Novipirellula artificiosorum: one gene and its partner. The main gene of each other region encodes a partner of the protein of the gene in region 2 in a complex. Links are inferred from orthologs where the notes say so. Each region holds a gene or a part of one and is shown on either strand. Other genes may lie near its edges.

Region 1 (5,173 bases), on a different replicon or contig from region 2:
TGATCTTGTCCGAAAACGAAAAGGACCGCCGTGCCGCATTGAAAAAGTTGTTGCCTTTCCAACGCAAGGACTTCGAGGGAATTTTCAAAGCGATGAACGGGTTGCCGGTCACCGTTCGTTTGCTTGACCCTCCGCTGCATGAGTTTTTGCCGCATACCGCGGAAAGCCAAAAAGAGGTTGCCAAACAATTGGGTGTCAAACCCTCTGAGGTTGCCAAACGGGGTGAGGCGCTTCACGAATCGAACCCGATGCTCGGCCATCGCGGTTGCCGCTTGAGTGTGACTTATCCGGAAATCCTCGAGATGCAAGTTCGCGCGATCGTCGAAGCGGCGATCAATTGCGAGAAGAAGAAGATCAAGGCCCAGCCAGAGATCATGATTCCTCTCGTCGGAACCGCGAACGAACTTGAGTTTCTGCGTGCCAAGGTCGAAGCGACCATCGAAGAGACCAAGCAAGCGAAAAAGTATGACGGCAAGTTGGACATCTTGATTGGTACGATGATCGAAATCCCGCGTGCTGCCTTGACGGCCGATGAGATCGCCAAGTTCGCCGACTTCTTCAGCTTCGGCACGAATGACTTGACGCAGATGACGTTTGGCTACAGCCGTGACGACGTCAACACGTTCTTGCCCGATTACTTGTCGCAAGACATTTTGGAAGTCGACCCTTTCCAATCACTCGACACCAGCGGGGTAGGTCAGTTGGTTGAAATGGGATGCCAAAAAGGTCGCAGCACGAAGAAGGATTTGAAGGTCGGCATCTGTGGCGAACATGGCGGTGACCCCGCTTCCATTGCGTTCTGTCACAAGGTTGGATTGAACTACGTCAGTTGCAGCCCGTTCCGAGTTCCGATCGCACGCTTGGCCGCCGCACAGGCAGCGTTACAAAAAGCGTAAGCACGGCGGATGTAGCGAAGCTCTTCTCGCGAAGGGGAAGCCGACAACGGCTTCCCCTTCTTTTATGGATTGATGGCCGAAGGGTGGGGCAATACTAATTGACGTACTCTTCCTCTTCTTCACCGGTCGGTCGCGAGATTTCCCCGGTGTCTTCGAGGTGGCGAACGATATCGACAATTTTCTGCTGAACCGCCTCGACTTCGCTGACACGAACGCTGCCCAGGTACTCCATTTCTTCCTTCAAATTATCGGCCGCTCGCGTGCTCATGTTTCGCATGACCTTATCCTGCAGCGCCTGACTCGCTCCCTTCAACGACATCGCCCATTGTGCGGTTTCGACGTTTTTCAATAGCGATTGAATGTCGCGATCGGCAAGTTTCGAGATATCTTCAAAAACGAACATCAGGCGGCGAATTTCATCGGAAAGCTCAGGGTCGTCGTTGCCGAGTGCTTCCATGATCGTTCGTTCCACCGAGCGTTCGACGACGTTCAAGATCTCGGCAACGCTCTCCACACCGCCCGTGTTGCTATGCTGTTGATTGACCATGCTACTAAGCCGCATCTCAAGTCCAAACTCCAGTTCGGCCACCGCATCCGGGCTACAGCGTCCCATCGATGCAATCCGTTGAATGACCTCAAGTTGCTTGTCGGGCGACAATCCACTCATGACTTCCGAGGCATAGCCTGCCGGAACGTGACTGAGTAGTAGCGCGATGGTTTGGGGGTGTTCGTCACCGATAAATTGAAGCAACGTTTGCGAGTCGACTTTCTTGATAAAGCCGAACGGCATCGACTCGATCGTTTGTTGCAGATTGCCGATCATCTCGCTTGCGTCACGACCGAGCGCTTCTTTGATCAACTCCTTCGCGCGTTCCAAGCCCCCAGGGCTCGCGTAAATCGAACTCGCCTTGCTGGTCAAAAACTCGGCAATCACGACTTCCTGTTCATCGCCACCGACGGAATCGATTTTCGCGATCATGATGCTGATCGCTTCAATCGCTCGGGGCGGCAGTTGCCCGAGGACGCGGGCGGCGGTTTTTGTCGGCATCGACATCAAAAGAACCGCTGCTTTTTGGAGCCCTGCCTCGTTGAAGATTGACGTGGTTGTGGACACGAAACACCCTGTGCGATCTGCCGATGAGGAAAATGGCGATGGTTGAAAAATACCAACACCTCTCGATCTGGTATCGGCAGGGTCCAAGGTTCAACGTGCGTCGTCGTGGTGTCCTAACGATTGTGATGATTGTCACGGTTCGGCGATGTATCGATATTGCCCCTGGTTTTGCTGGGCGATGCGTCGCATCCGGCTTTCGCCTTCGCGGCTGTGGTAAGCAATCGTGTGGACGATGCTGATGATCCCGCCGTCGCCAAACAGGTTGTGTCGTTGATTCTGTTCTCGCAGCAAGTCCTCGGTCGTTTGCGGAAACTCGCCATCGGAAAGCAAGAAGATGGCATCGGCTCGAAGTCCCAATACAAACGGCAACAAGCCGTTCGGGTTCTTGCCTCGATCCATCTTGATGGTCATGGCCCATCGTTGTAGGGCCGCTTTGTTTGCCGGTGTGGCACAGACGCTACGCGGTTCGTCTTGATCCGGCCGACTCAGTCGCATGAAATCGGGTTCGCTATCAAAAAAAATGACATAAAACCGCTGCGTGGGCTCCAGTTGATGAATCGAACGCAGCAGTTCTTGACGTGCGGATGCGAAGGCACCTCCCATGCTGGCACTGCTGTCGACCAGATAAACAAAATGGTTCCCCCCGCCGTCCAAACCACAGAATTGCATCTTTGCATCGGAGGGTGAGGGTGGGTTCATGATCGCAGCCGCAGCATCCGAGGAATGCGATAACATCGCGGCTAGCGAACTTGATGCGTTTGATGCCGTGGGTGAAGTGAAGCTTGATGGAGCGAGTTCATCGACCATGCGAAGTTCTTCGTCTACCTTGCTTTCGGTCGGTTCAACCCTGTCGCTAGGGATCTCCGCGGATTCGATCGAAAACGTCTCGATCGAAACATCGGATTCGCTTGTGGGGGATGCCGAGAGGGTGACTTGATCCCGTGGCCGATGATTCTGCAAGGTCACCAATCCGAGGACGACCAGAATCGCGACGTGCGTCAAGAAGCTGATCGCAACCGCGGTCGGTCGTCGACGCTTATCTTGGCGCGTCAGTTGTCGTGTTTCGTCGAAGTCCAAGCCAACGTCCAGCCTGTCGACGCGGGATTCAGAAACAGCCTCCTCCAATTCGGAGTCATCAAAATGGGGCTCCGCAGTCGTCGTGTGTGCCGCATCAAAGCGAAAGCTCGAGCGATGCGGGGCAACGTTGGGTTGCCCGCTGGAGGCGGTTTGCGCCAATCGAACTTGGTCCCAATTCAGGAAGTGGGGACGTTGCGGATCGGGACGACCGCAGGGTAGATCGTCGACTCGAGTGACTTCCGATCGCTCGATCCGCTCTTGTTCCGCGCCTTCTTGTTGGGCAAGGGCGCGGATTTCCATTTCCAATTCGGCCGCCTTGGCATCCCACTTGGCAGCCTCGGCTTGGCGGCGTACGCGGACCAACTCCAATTCCAACGCCCCTCGTTGCCGTTGCAGATTCCGCAATTGCGAGGTTGAGGTTGTGTTGGGACTCGATGGGTCCGAGCCGTCTGAGCGAGTGGTTTCGGGTGGGTGGGAATCGTCAGTCACGGGTACGGTTCCAGCGATCGTGGGATCCAGCGGCCAGGACCGGCTGGATGGACAAAAATCGACTAGAACCCTCATTGTGCTGATTTGACGTTGCGATGCAACTAAAATGTTGGTGACGCCAGGGTGAATTGTGTGCAGACGGCTAAGTCTGCTAACTTGATGGCATGGACCGCGGGCGATTCTTTGGAGCCCCCACGTCCCCTTTCTTGTTGAATTACGCCTTTTTGAGCCTTTCATCGATGACAACCCGCCGACAATTTCTATCCCTTGCCGCCGCCTCGGCTGCCATCACAACGTCTGCCGTCCCCGCCGCGTTTCCGGTGACGGAGGTTGCTGCCGCCGAGCCAGAGTCCACGCGCGCACCAATTCGCTTCGCTCTCAATACCGCCACCATTCGTGGCCAAGACTTATCCATCACAGACCAAATCGACATCGCATCGAAAGCTGGCTACGACGGGATCGAGCCCTGGATTCGAGATTTGGAGAAATACGTTGCCGCCGGGGGAAGCTTACCGGACCTGCGGAAGCGAATTGAAGATGCGGGATTGACCGTTCCCAGCGGGATTGGATTTGCGCATTGGATCGTCGAGGATCAAGCAGCTCGTGCGGCAGCGCTCGAAGTGGCTCGGCGTGATATGGAACTGCTCAAAGCGATCGGTGGCACGCACATTGCCGCACCGCCCATCGGAGCCCACCAAAAAGACGCTGCCTCGCCACCCCTCGCAGTGATCGGAGATCGCTTTCGTGCGTTACTTCAAGTGGGTGATGAAACGGGGGTTGTCCCACAATTAGAGCTTTGGGGCTTCTCACCCACGATTAGCAAGCTGGCCGAACTGGTCTACGTTGCGACAGCGACCGAGCACCCCAGCGCCTGTGTGCTTCCCGATTTCTATCACATCTACAAGGGCGGAAACGACTTCGCGGCACTCGGTATGATCGAAGCCTCTCGCATGCACTGCTTCCACATCAATGATTATCCCGACATGCCTTGCGAAACGATTGGCGATAAGGACCGCGTGTTCCCAGGTGATGGCGTTTGCCCGTTGGTGCCAACGATCAAGCTGTTGGTCAGGAACGGATTCATGGGAACGTTTTCGCTCGAGCTGTTTAATCCCGAGTACTGGAAACGAGATGCACTTGATGTTGCCAAGGAAGGACTGGAAAAGTCGAGGAACGTGGTTGCTCAAGCAACCAGTGGCTGATCCGATCCGATCGATTTCGGGCCAGTACGTTCAACAGGGGTTCGATGTCTCCTGCGCGAGATTGCATAGACGCTTGCGGATCCCAGGCAAAACAGACCAATCGCGGCGAACAGGACACCGAAGCCAAACGATTGACCGATCAGTCCCAAAATCGGGGCACCGAGGATTGTTCCTAAATCCAACATCATGAGCGCCAACGTGGATCCGGTTCCATGGGCTTTACGAGGAAACCGGATTAACGTCAACGAGACCATCGTGTGAAACATCAACGAGTGACCGACGCCACCGAGGAGGGCTGGTATCACGATCAGCCAAGGTTTTTCGGTGGAAACAACGGAGAACGCGAACATCCCAAGCGACATGAAGACGGTGCCGACCAACAAAACTCGATCGGG
Region 2 (7,771 bases):
AGGTCGCGGGTTTTTCACAATACTGGCATTTCATCGTGTCATTCCTAGCTGCCGCGACTGCCGCTAAAGTGTTGTTTTCGCAAATGTTTGACGCCAAGTGGATTCTATCGCCGCCCCAAGCGGTGTCAACGTAACGTGACGGCACTCAGCAGCGGCCGTGTGGTGCTTTTCTCATTCAAACCTGACGATTCCCTGCGATGATTACCCCCAGTCCGACGGAATTCAACGCTCTTGCGCTCGCTCACGACTTCGTTCCGGTCTATCGACGGTTGCTCAGCGATTCGTTGACGCCGGTGACCGCTTTTCGGTTGCTCGACGACGGCGGACCAGCCTGCTTGTTCGAAAGTGTGATTGGCGGTGAAAAGGTCGGTCGCTACAGCTTCCTGGCCGTCCAGCCAATCAAACGCTTCGCTGCGCGCGGCAACGCGGTGACCGTTTCCAGCACGAATCCCAAGGACGCGGATACGTTTCTCGCCGACGATCCACTCGAATCGTTTCGCAGTCATGTGCACTACCGCGTCGCACAGATCCCAGGCTTGCCACCTTTCGTTGGCGGTGCGATTGGCTACGCCGGCTACGACGTGGTTCGCTATGTGGAGAACCTACCCAACAGCCCCCTGGACGATCGGCAATTGCCCGACCTCGATTTCTCATTTTACCATACCTTGTGTGTTTTCGACCATGTCGAAAAAACGATCACGGTGGTGTCGCTTGCCGATTGTCGCGGTGTGGAAAGCATCGCGCATTCGGAGCAGGCTTTCCAAACGGCGGCCGAAACGATCGATTCGACCATCGCTCGGCTGTCACGCCCGGTTTCGCACCGTACCGACGAATTGACTTCTACGGCTGCCGCGGAACCACTGGTGGTCGAATCGAATTTCACCCGAGCGTCATTTGGCGAAGCGGTTTTGCAATGTGTCGAGTACATCCGTGCTGGCGATATCTTTCAAGTCGTCCCGAGTCAAAGGATGAGCGTCAAGACCGACGTTGATCCGTTTGAGATTTACCGTTCGCTCAGGGTGGTGAATCCGAGTCCGTTCATGTTCTTCGTCCGCACGCCCGATTGTGTGCTTGTGGGGTGCTCGCCGGAAATCATGTGCCGCGTCGCGGATCGAGTCGTGACCGTCCGTCCGCTGGCGGGAACGCGTCGTCGTGGCAAAACGGAAAAGGAAGACAAATTGCTCGAGAAAGAACTGTTGGCCGACCCCAAGGAACGAGCCGAGCATGTGATGCTTGTCGATTTGGGCCGAAATGACGTGGGTCGTGTGGCGAAGTTCGGCACCGTGGAATTGACTGAGGTCATGATCGTCGAACGCTACAGCCACGTGATGCACATTAGCAGCGAAGTTCAAGGGACCCTGCGTGAAGGACTCGATGCCTTCGATGCGTTGAAGGCATGTTTGCCGGCCGGGACCGTCTCGGGGGCACCCAAAGTTCGAGCGATGGAAATTATCGATGCGATCGAGCCCCACCGCCGTGGTCCCTACGGTGGGGCCGTCGGCTACGTGGACTATCGCGGCAACATGGACACCTGCATTGCGCTGCGGACCATGGTGGTCAAAGAGGGGGTTGTTTATGTCCAAGCCGGCTGTGGCGTGGTGGCCGACAGCGATCCTGACGCGGAATTTGACGAAACGATCAACAAGGCCAAGGCACTCATCTCGGCGATTGAAATGACGGTCGAGCGGGTGGCCAAGTAGCGGGTGGCCAAGTGAAGTCGGGTTACCGAGTCTTGCCCGGAGCAGACAGGCATTCTTTCGACTTTCTCGTTGGCGGTGCGACTCTCGAACCTTGTCGTTTTGCCTGCTGTCGATCATGCTCGATGGGTGTCGTGAGTGGGCAAGACGATCGCTGGCGGCGTTCCTTTCCAAGGGGCGACCGCTGGAGGAAAGTCCGGGCTCCGCAGGATAGGATGGTCGATAACGTCGACCGGCCGCGAGGCTAGGGAAAGTGCAACAGAAAGCAGACCGCCGAACGGTTCGACCGCGATCGGTCTTTTCGATCGATCGCAGCGAATGCGTGGTAAGGGTGAAACGGTGCGGTAAGAGCGCACCAGCGGTCGAGGTGACTCGATCGGCTCGGTAAACCCCATCCGGAGCTAGACCAAACAGAGTGCAGCGGAGGACGGGGCCTTTGGCCGCGAACCTCCGCGCCGTGCGATCCGTACGGCCATCGACATTCGGGTAGGTCGCGATGGAGGCGGCGAGCAATCGCCGTGCACAGACAAATGGTCGTCGGCCGGAGCGTCACGTTCCGGTTACAGAACCCGGCTTACTACCCCACTCACGGCACTTTTCTAATTGGGGGGCATAGAATCACCGTTGACCCCTCCGCTTCGTTTGCGGACAATCCGCCGTGCCAAGAAATTCACCAAGACGAAATCTGCCCCCAATCTCCGCAAACTATGCCTGTTACCGAAGCTTCTGCTGAAATCGCACGCTATTGCCGCCAAACCGCGGAAGCGGCCAAGCTTGCGTCGTATCGCTTGTCGTCGCTTGATGCCGAGGTCAAGAACCGCTGGCTGCGGCAATCTGCCACCGAATTGGTCGCGTCGCTGGACACGATCATTGCCGCGAACCAGCAGGATCTGGACGCAGCACCCGGGTATGGGCTCAGCGATGCCGCGATCGATCGGCTGAAATTGGATGCGGGTCGGGTTCAGTCCATTGCGACGGCACTCGAAGAAATTGCCATGCTTCCCGATCCGGTCGGCGAGGTCATCGACGGTCACACGCGGCCGGGTGGGCTGCAGATCCTAAAGCGTCGTGTGCCTCTCGGCGTCGTCTTTTTTATCTATGAGAGCCGGCCCAACGTGACCGCTGACGCAGCCGGGATCTGCGTAAAGAGTGGTAATGCGGTCATTCTACGGGGCGGCAAAGAAGCCATTCATAGCAGCCAAGCGATTGTGGACGTGCTCTCACGCTGTGCCGCGGATTGTGGGTTGCCGGAAAATGCGGTCCAGCTGGTTTCCACCACCGATCGAGTCGCAGTTGGTGAATTCTTGAAGTTGGGGGAACTGATCGATGTGACGATCCCACGCGGTGGAGAAGGTTTGATTCGTCGCGTTGCGGCCGAAGCCACGATGCCCGTGATCAAGCACTACGACGGGAATTGTCATGTTTATGTCGATGAACATGCCGACATCGAAATGGCGGTCGACATTATCGAGAATGCTAAATGCCAGCGGATGGGAGTCTGCAACGCTTGCGAATCCTTGTTGATTCATCAAGCGATTGCAAAAAACGCACTTCCGAAGATCGCGAAACGGCTGACCGAGCGAGGGATTGAGATTCGAGCGGACGAGCGAGCTCGGAAATGGATCGAGGGTGCCGTCGCGGCGACCGACGAGGACTGGTCGACCGAGTATTTGGGACCGAAGATCAGTGTCGCCGTGGTCGATTCACTCGACCAGGCAGCAGAGCACATCAACCGCTACGGTTCGCATCATACCGATGCGATTGTGACCGAGCAGTTGAAGGCATCGGAGACGTTCACGAGCTTAGTCGACAGCTCCGCTGTGATGGTGAACGCCAGCACTCGATTCAACGACGGGGGCGTCTTTGGACTCGGTGCCGAGATCGGTATTTCGACCGACAAATTTCACGCTCGTGGCCCGTGCGGTCTTCGCGAGTTGACCACCTACAAGTACATCGTCCGTGGAAACGGGCACTGCAGGAGCTAGTCAAGGATGCATAACCAAGGACGACGGACATGTCGGATGAATCGCTAAGTCAAAACCAAGTCGAAAGTCTGCTCAAGGCCATGGAATCGGTCGATGCGCCCGGGACGGCACCCGCTGGCGCTCGCACGGTCAATTCGCCCCGTAGCAAGGCCACGGCGGGGCAGAGCAAACCGTCGTACAACAAGATGTCGGGGGTGTTGCCGGCTGGGGTGCGTGTGACGGCGTATGATTTCAAACGTCCCGAACGCGTTGGCAAAGACCAAATGCGAGCGATGCATTCGCTGCACGAGACGCTGGCGCGAAACTTTGGCGCGGCGATGTCAGGATTGCTGCGAACGATGATTGAGGTCAAATTGCTCAGTGTCGATCAATTGACCTACAGCGAATTTGTGTTCAGCCTCGATAACCCGAGCTGTTTCAGTGTCTTGAAGCCGCAACCCCTCGAAGGCCATTGGATCCTCGACGTGGCGCCGACGTTGTCGTATGCGGTGATTGACCGCATGCTCGGCGGTGACCCCAAACCGGGCGATACGATTCGACGTCCGTTGACGGAGATCGAAACGCGCTTGGTTCGAAGAATCGTCGATTTATTTTTGACTCAACTCTCTCATTCCTGGGAAAACATCGTTGCCTTGGACTTGGAAGTCGACCGGATGGAGAGCAACCCACAATTGGTTCAAATCGTTCCGCCCAACGAGGTCGTTATTTTGGTCGGTTTCGAAGTGCTGCTGGGTAAGAATCGCGGCATGATGAATCTCTGTATTCCGTTCAATACCATCGAAGGGTTCAATTCCCAATTATCACGCAACGGATGGGTGGGGTACGGTAAAGGCAAGCCAACGGAGAAAACTCGCAGACGAATCTCCAACAACATCGATGCGGCGCCGGTCGATGTGGTGGTCACGTTGGCACGGTCAAGGATACGAACCGGAGACTTGTTAGAGTTGTCGGTCGGGGATGTCATTACGACCGAAAAGGAGGTCAATGCTCCGTTGGAGTTGTCGATCCAAAACATTCCGAAATTCAACGCCAAAGCGGGTGCTTTCAAAGGAAAGAAAGCCGTTCGCATCGAATCCATGCTGCAGCCGAAACATCCGGTCACCGACGACGATGAGAGCAACCCGAATCGAGTGGATGGCGTTGCGGATGCAGGAGAGTAACCTGAAGAAAGCGAACCACGACCATGCTGCTCAGTCCTGAAGTCCGCACGGCATTGCTTTGCGTGTTTGCGGCATTGTCGCTTTTCAGCTTGGCTGCGTTCGTGGTGCAGCGGATGAAACCGGAGCACGATCTCTCGGAGCTTCAAAGCCGAATCAGGACTTGGTGGGCGATCGTTGGGTTTTTCTCGCTCATGTTGTACTGGTCGGCGACGGCGACGATTGTGTTTTTTGCCTTCGTCAGCTTCTTGGCTTTGAAAGAGTTCTTGTCCATGACGCCGACACGACGGGCGGATCGACGTGTATTGTTCTATGCGTATCTGGCGATCCTTGGCCAGTACTATTTTGCTGCGGTCGAATGGTATGGCATGTTTATCATGTTCATTCCCGTGTTGATGTTCGTCTGGTTACCCACACGGATGCTATGGCTCGGGCAGACCGACGGGTTCCTGAAAGCCGCGGGAACCTTGCATTGGGCATTAATGATCACGGTGTTCAGCCTCTCACATGCAGCCTTTCTGTTGGTTCTGCATCCCGGTTCGTCACCCCGAGTGATCCCGCAGTTTCCGTCGTCAGCGGGGGAGGCCTATCCTGGTGCTGGGCTGCTCGTTTTTCTGGTGTTGGTGACGGAGCTCAATGATCTTTGCCAAGGCTGGTGGGGAAGGTCCTTTGGCAAACGCAAGATCGCACCGACGATCAGCTCCGGCAAGACCGACGCTGGGCTGATCGGTGGTGTTGCATCGACGTTTTTGATCGCTTGGTTGTTGGGACCGCGATTGACGATGATGGACGGCCCGCGTTCCGTGATGGCGGGATTGATTATCGCGGTGGCGGGAATTGCCGGTCATCTTTGTTTGTCTGCACTGAAACGCGACTTGAAGATCAAAGATTTTGGTGCCACGTTACCCGGTCACGGTGGCGTGCTCGATCGGGTCGATTCCTTGGTCTTTACCGCGCCGCTGTTTTTTCACTTTGTCTACTACACCTATGGCTGATCCCATCCACGAATGAACCACTTCTTGCGCCCGTTGTTTTTCGCCGTCGTCGTGCGACCGCTGATGATGATCGTGTTGGGGACGAATATCCGGCGACAAGAAGGATTGCCTCGCACAGGACCCGCGTTGATTGTGGCAAATCACAACAGCCACTTGGATGTGTTTGCCTTGATGAATATCTTGGGGCTGAAACAGCTCGCGTCGGTGCGGCCGGTTGCAGCAGCCGACTACTTCATGACGCGGCCCCTTCGTCGCTGGTTTGCGACGCGAATTGTCGGCATCATCCCGATCGATCGCACCAACACCAAACGGGATCCCAGTGGCAGACACCCGCTGGAGCCGATCTCGGAAGTGCTACGAGACGAAGGCATCGTGCTGCTGTTCCCCGAGGGGACCCGAGGAGAGCCGGAGCAACTCGAAGCGTTCCAATCGGGTGTCGCTCACTTGGCTCGCCGGCACCCAGATGTCCCGATCGTTCCGGTGTTCATGCACGGGCTTGGCAAGGCGCTGCCCAAGGGCGAAGCGATCTTGGTACCCTTTTTCTGTGATGTCTTCGTTGGCGAGCCGCTTGACGCTGGATTGCCAAAAAAGGAATTCATGCAGCAGCTTGGTGAGCGATTCGCCGAATTATCGGCCGAGTCACGGCCCGGCTACGAGCCGGAGAACCCTCGGACCGGTCCGGTTCCGCTGAAATGACTTTTTCAGTCGCAGGCTGGGTCCAGTTCTGGAACAACGATCCGGCTTCGTACGGATTCAATCTCTTGTAACGCAGCTTGGCATGGATCGGCCCCTTCGTTGCGGGCCGCTTCGACGAGCGAGGCAGCAGGTGAGGTGAACTCGCGGTAACCCACCGTTCCTCCTGCTCCTTTTAGCCAATGAGCGACTTCAGCAAGATCAGCGAAAGCATGCTCTTGCAGCAGTGATCGCATTTCAATGATCCGTGTGTCGAGTTTGATCACGAAATCGATGATGATCTCTCGGAAATCCCGATCTTCAACGGGTAGGGTTGAGTGAATCGCCCCCAACCCACGCGGGGCTGCATCAACGACTTGGTTCTCGAGAGCCTGCGTCACAGTGGGTTTGGGCTGCCCCGACGTGTCGGTTGCGGGGATGACAACCCTTGCATGCAGTTCACGGATCTGGGCAAGTAAACGGTCGGCTTGCTCACATTCCGACCGCTTTGCTGCCTGTTCGAGGGCACTGGCCGGCTCCGTGAACACGCCCAGCCCAACGGTTCCTCCAGCGCCTTTGAGCCAATGGGCTTCGCAACGAACCGTTTCGAAATCCTTGGATCCGATGGCCTGTTCGATCGCAGCAAGTCGGCTGTCAAGTCGCCCGACGAAGTCTGATGTGATCGCTCGAAAATCGGCGTCGTCCATGGGCAAGGTAGGGTGAATGGGGGTGGTTCCCCCATCCATTCGCGTAGCCGGTGGTGCAATTAGGGCAGGCGACAACTTTGCGTTCGATGGATGTTCCTCGAGATGGACCGAGTCGATGCAAGGATCGGCTTCACCAAGATGCGACGTCACGCAGACCAACAATTTGTCGATGTCGACCGGTTTGGTAAGGAAATCATCACAACCGGCAGCCAAGCATTTTTCGCGATCGCCTTTCATCGCATTGCCCGTCAAGGCGATGATGGGAGTCGTTAAACCCGCTTCACGCAATCGACGGGTCGCCGAGTAACCGTCCAACACCGGCATTTGCATGTCCATGAAAATCAGCGAATAGTCGCTTTCGCTGATCTTCTCGATCGCTTCCAGTCCGTTTCCGGCTGTTGAAACAATCGCTCCCGCGCGGGACAGGACCAGTTCGATGAGCCGCCGGTTGGCTTCGCCATCGTCGACGACCAAAATCGGCTGATGGGGTACCTGCGTCAGCCCCGAGTGATTCTCGGTCGCTTTTTGTTTTGCTTTTCGCTCGATCTCAACGGGAGA

Evidence for each region.
Region 1: the proteins of fliM (region 2) and fliG are in contact, whole or in part, in a crystal structure (PDB 4QRM), measured with the Thermotoga maritima proteins. The link is inferred for Novipirellula artificiosorum from one-to-one orthologs. Residues at the interface, in WP_004081085.1 of Thermotoga maritima: Tyr124, Leu127, Asp128, Ile130, Met131, Gly132, Gly133, Pro134, Glu136, Pro139, Arg141, Thr144, Glu145, Ile146, Glu147, Ser149, Ile150, Lys153; in WP_004082903.1 of Thermotoga maritima: Phe122, Ser125, Glu126, His127, Pro128, Gln129, Thr130, Val133, Glu157, Arg161, Leu164, Leu165, Arg167, Ser169, Glu171, Val172, Glu175, Ile176, Asn179, Lys182.

What each region holds. Positions count from the first base shown.
Region 1 is NZ_SJPV01000009.1:133,549-138,721, reverse strand. What follows is about bases 1-2,770. They hold fliG (flagellar motor switch protein FliG), read right to left. Parts: upstream 2,011-2,770; coding sequence 991-2,010; downstream 1-990. Other genes in these bases: Poly41_RS22535 (vWA domain-containing protein), read right to left, coding at 2,143-2,770; ppdK (pyruvate, phosphate dikinase), read left to right, coding at 1-896. Outside these bases: more of Poly41_RS22535, read right to left, coding at 2,771-3,576; Poly41_RS22530 (sugar phosphate isomerase/epimerase family protein), read left to right, coding at 3,816-4,778; Poly41_RS22525 (MFS transporter), read right to left, coding at 4,760-5,173. UniProt on the Bacillus subtilis protein: One of the proteins that forms a switch complex that is proposed to be located at the base of the basal body.
Region 2 is NZ_SJPV01000006.1:420,147-427,917, forward strand. What follows is about bases 2,812-5,776. They hold fliM (flagellar motor switch protein FliM), read left to right. Parts: upstream 2,812-3,711; coding sequence 3,712-4,842; downstream 4,843-5,776. Other genes in these bases: Poly41_RS18505 (glutamate-5-semialdehyde dehydrogenase), read left to right, coding at 2,812-3,682; Poly41_RS18515 (phosphatidate cytidylyltransferase), read left to right, coding at 4,866-5,776. Outside these bases: Poly41_RS18490 (UvrB/UvrC motif-containing protein), read right to left, coding at 1-34; trpE (anthranilate synthase component I), read left to right, coding at 198-1,700; more of Poly41_RS18505, read left to right, coding at 2,405-2,811; more of Poly41_RS18515, read left to right, coding at 5,777-5,834; Poly41_RS18520 (lysophospholipid acyltransferase family protein), read left to right, coding at 5,847-6,530; Poly41_RS18525 (ATP-binding protein), read right to left, coding at 6,536-7,771. UniProt on the Bacillus subtilis protein: One of the proteins that forms a switch complex that is proposed to be located at the base of the basal body.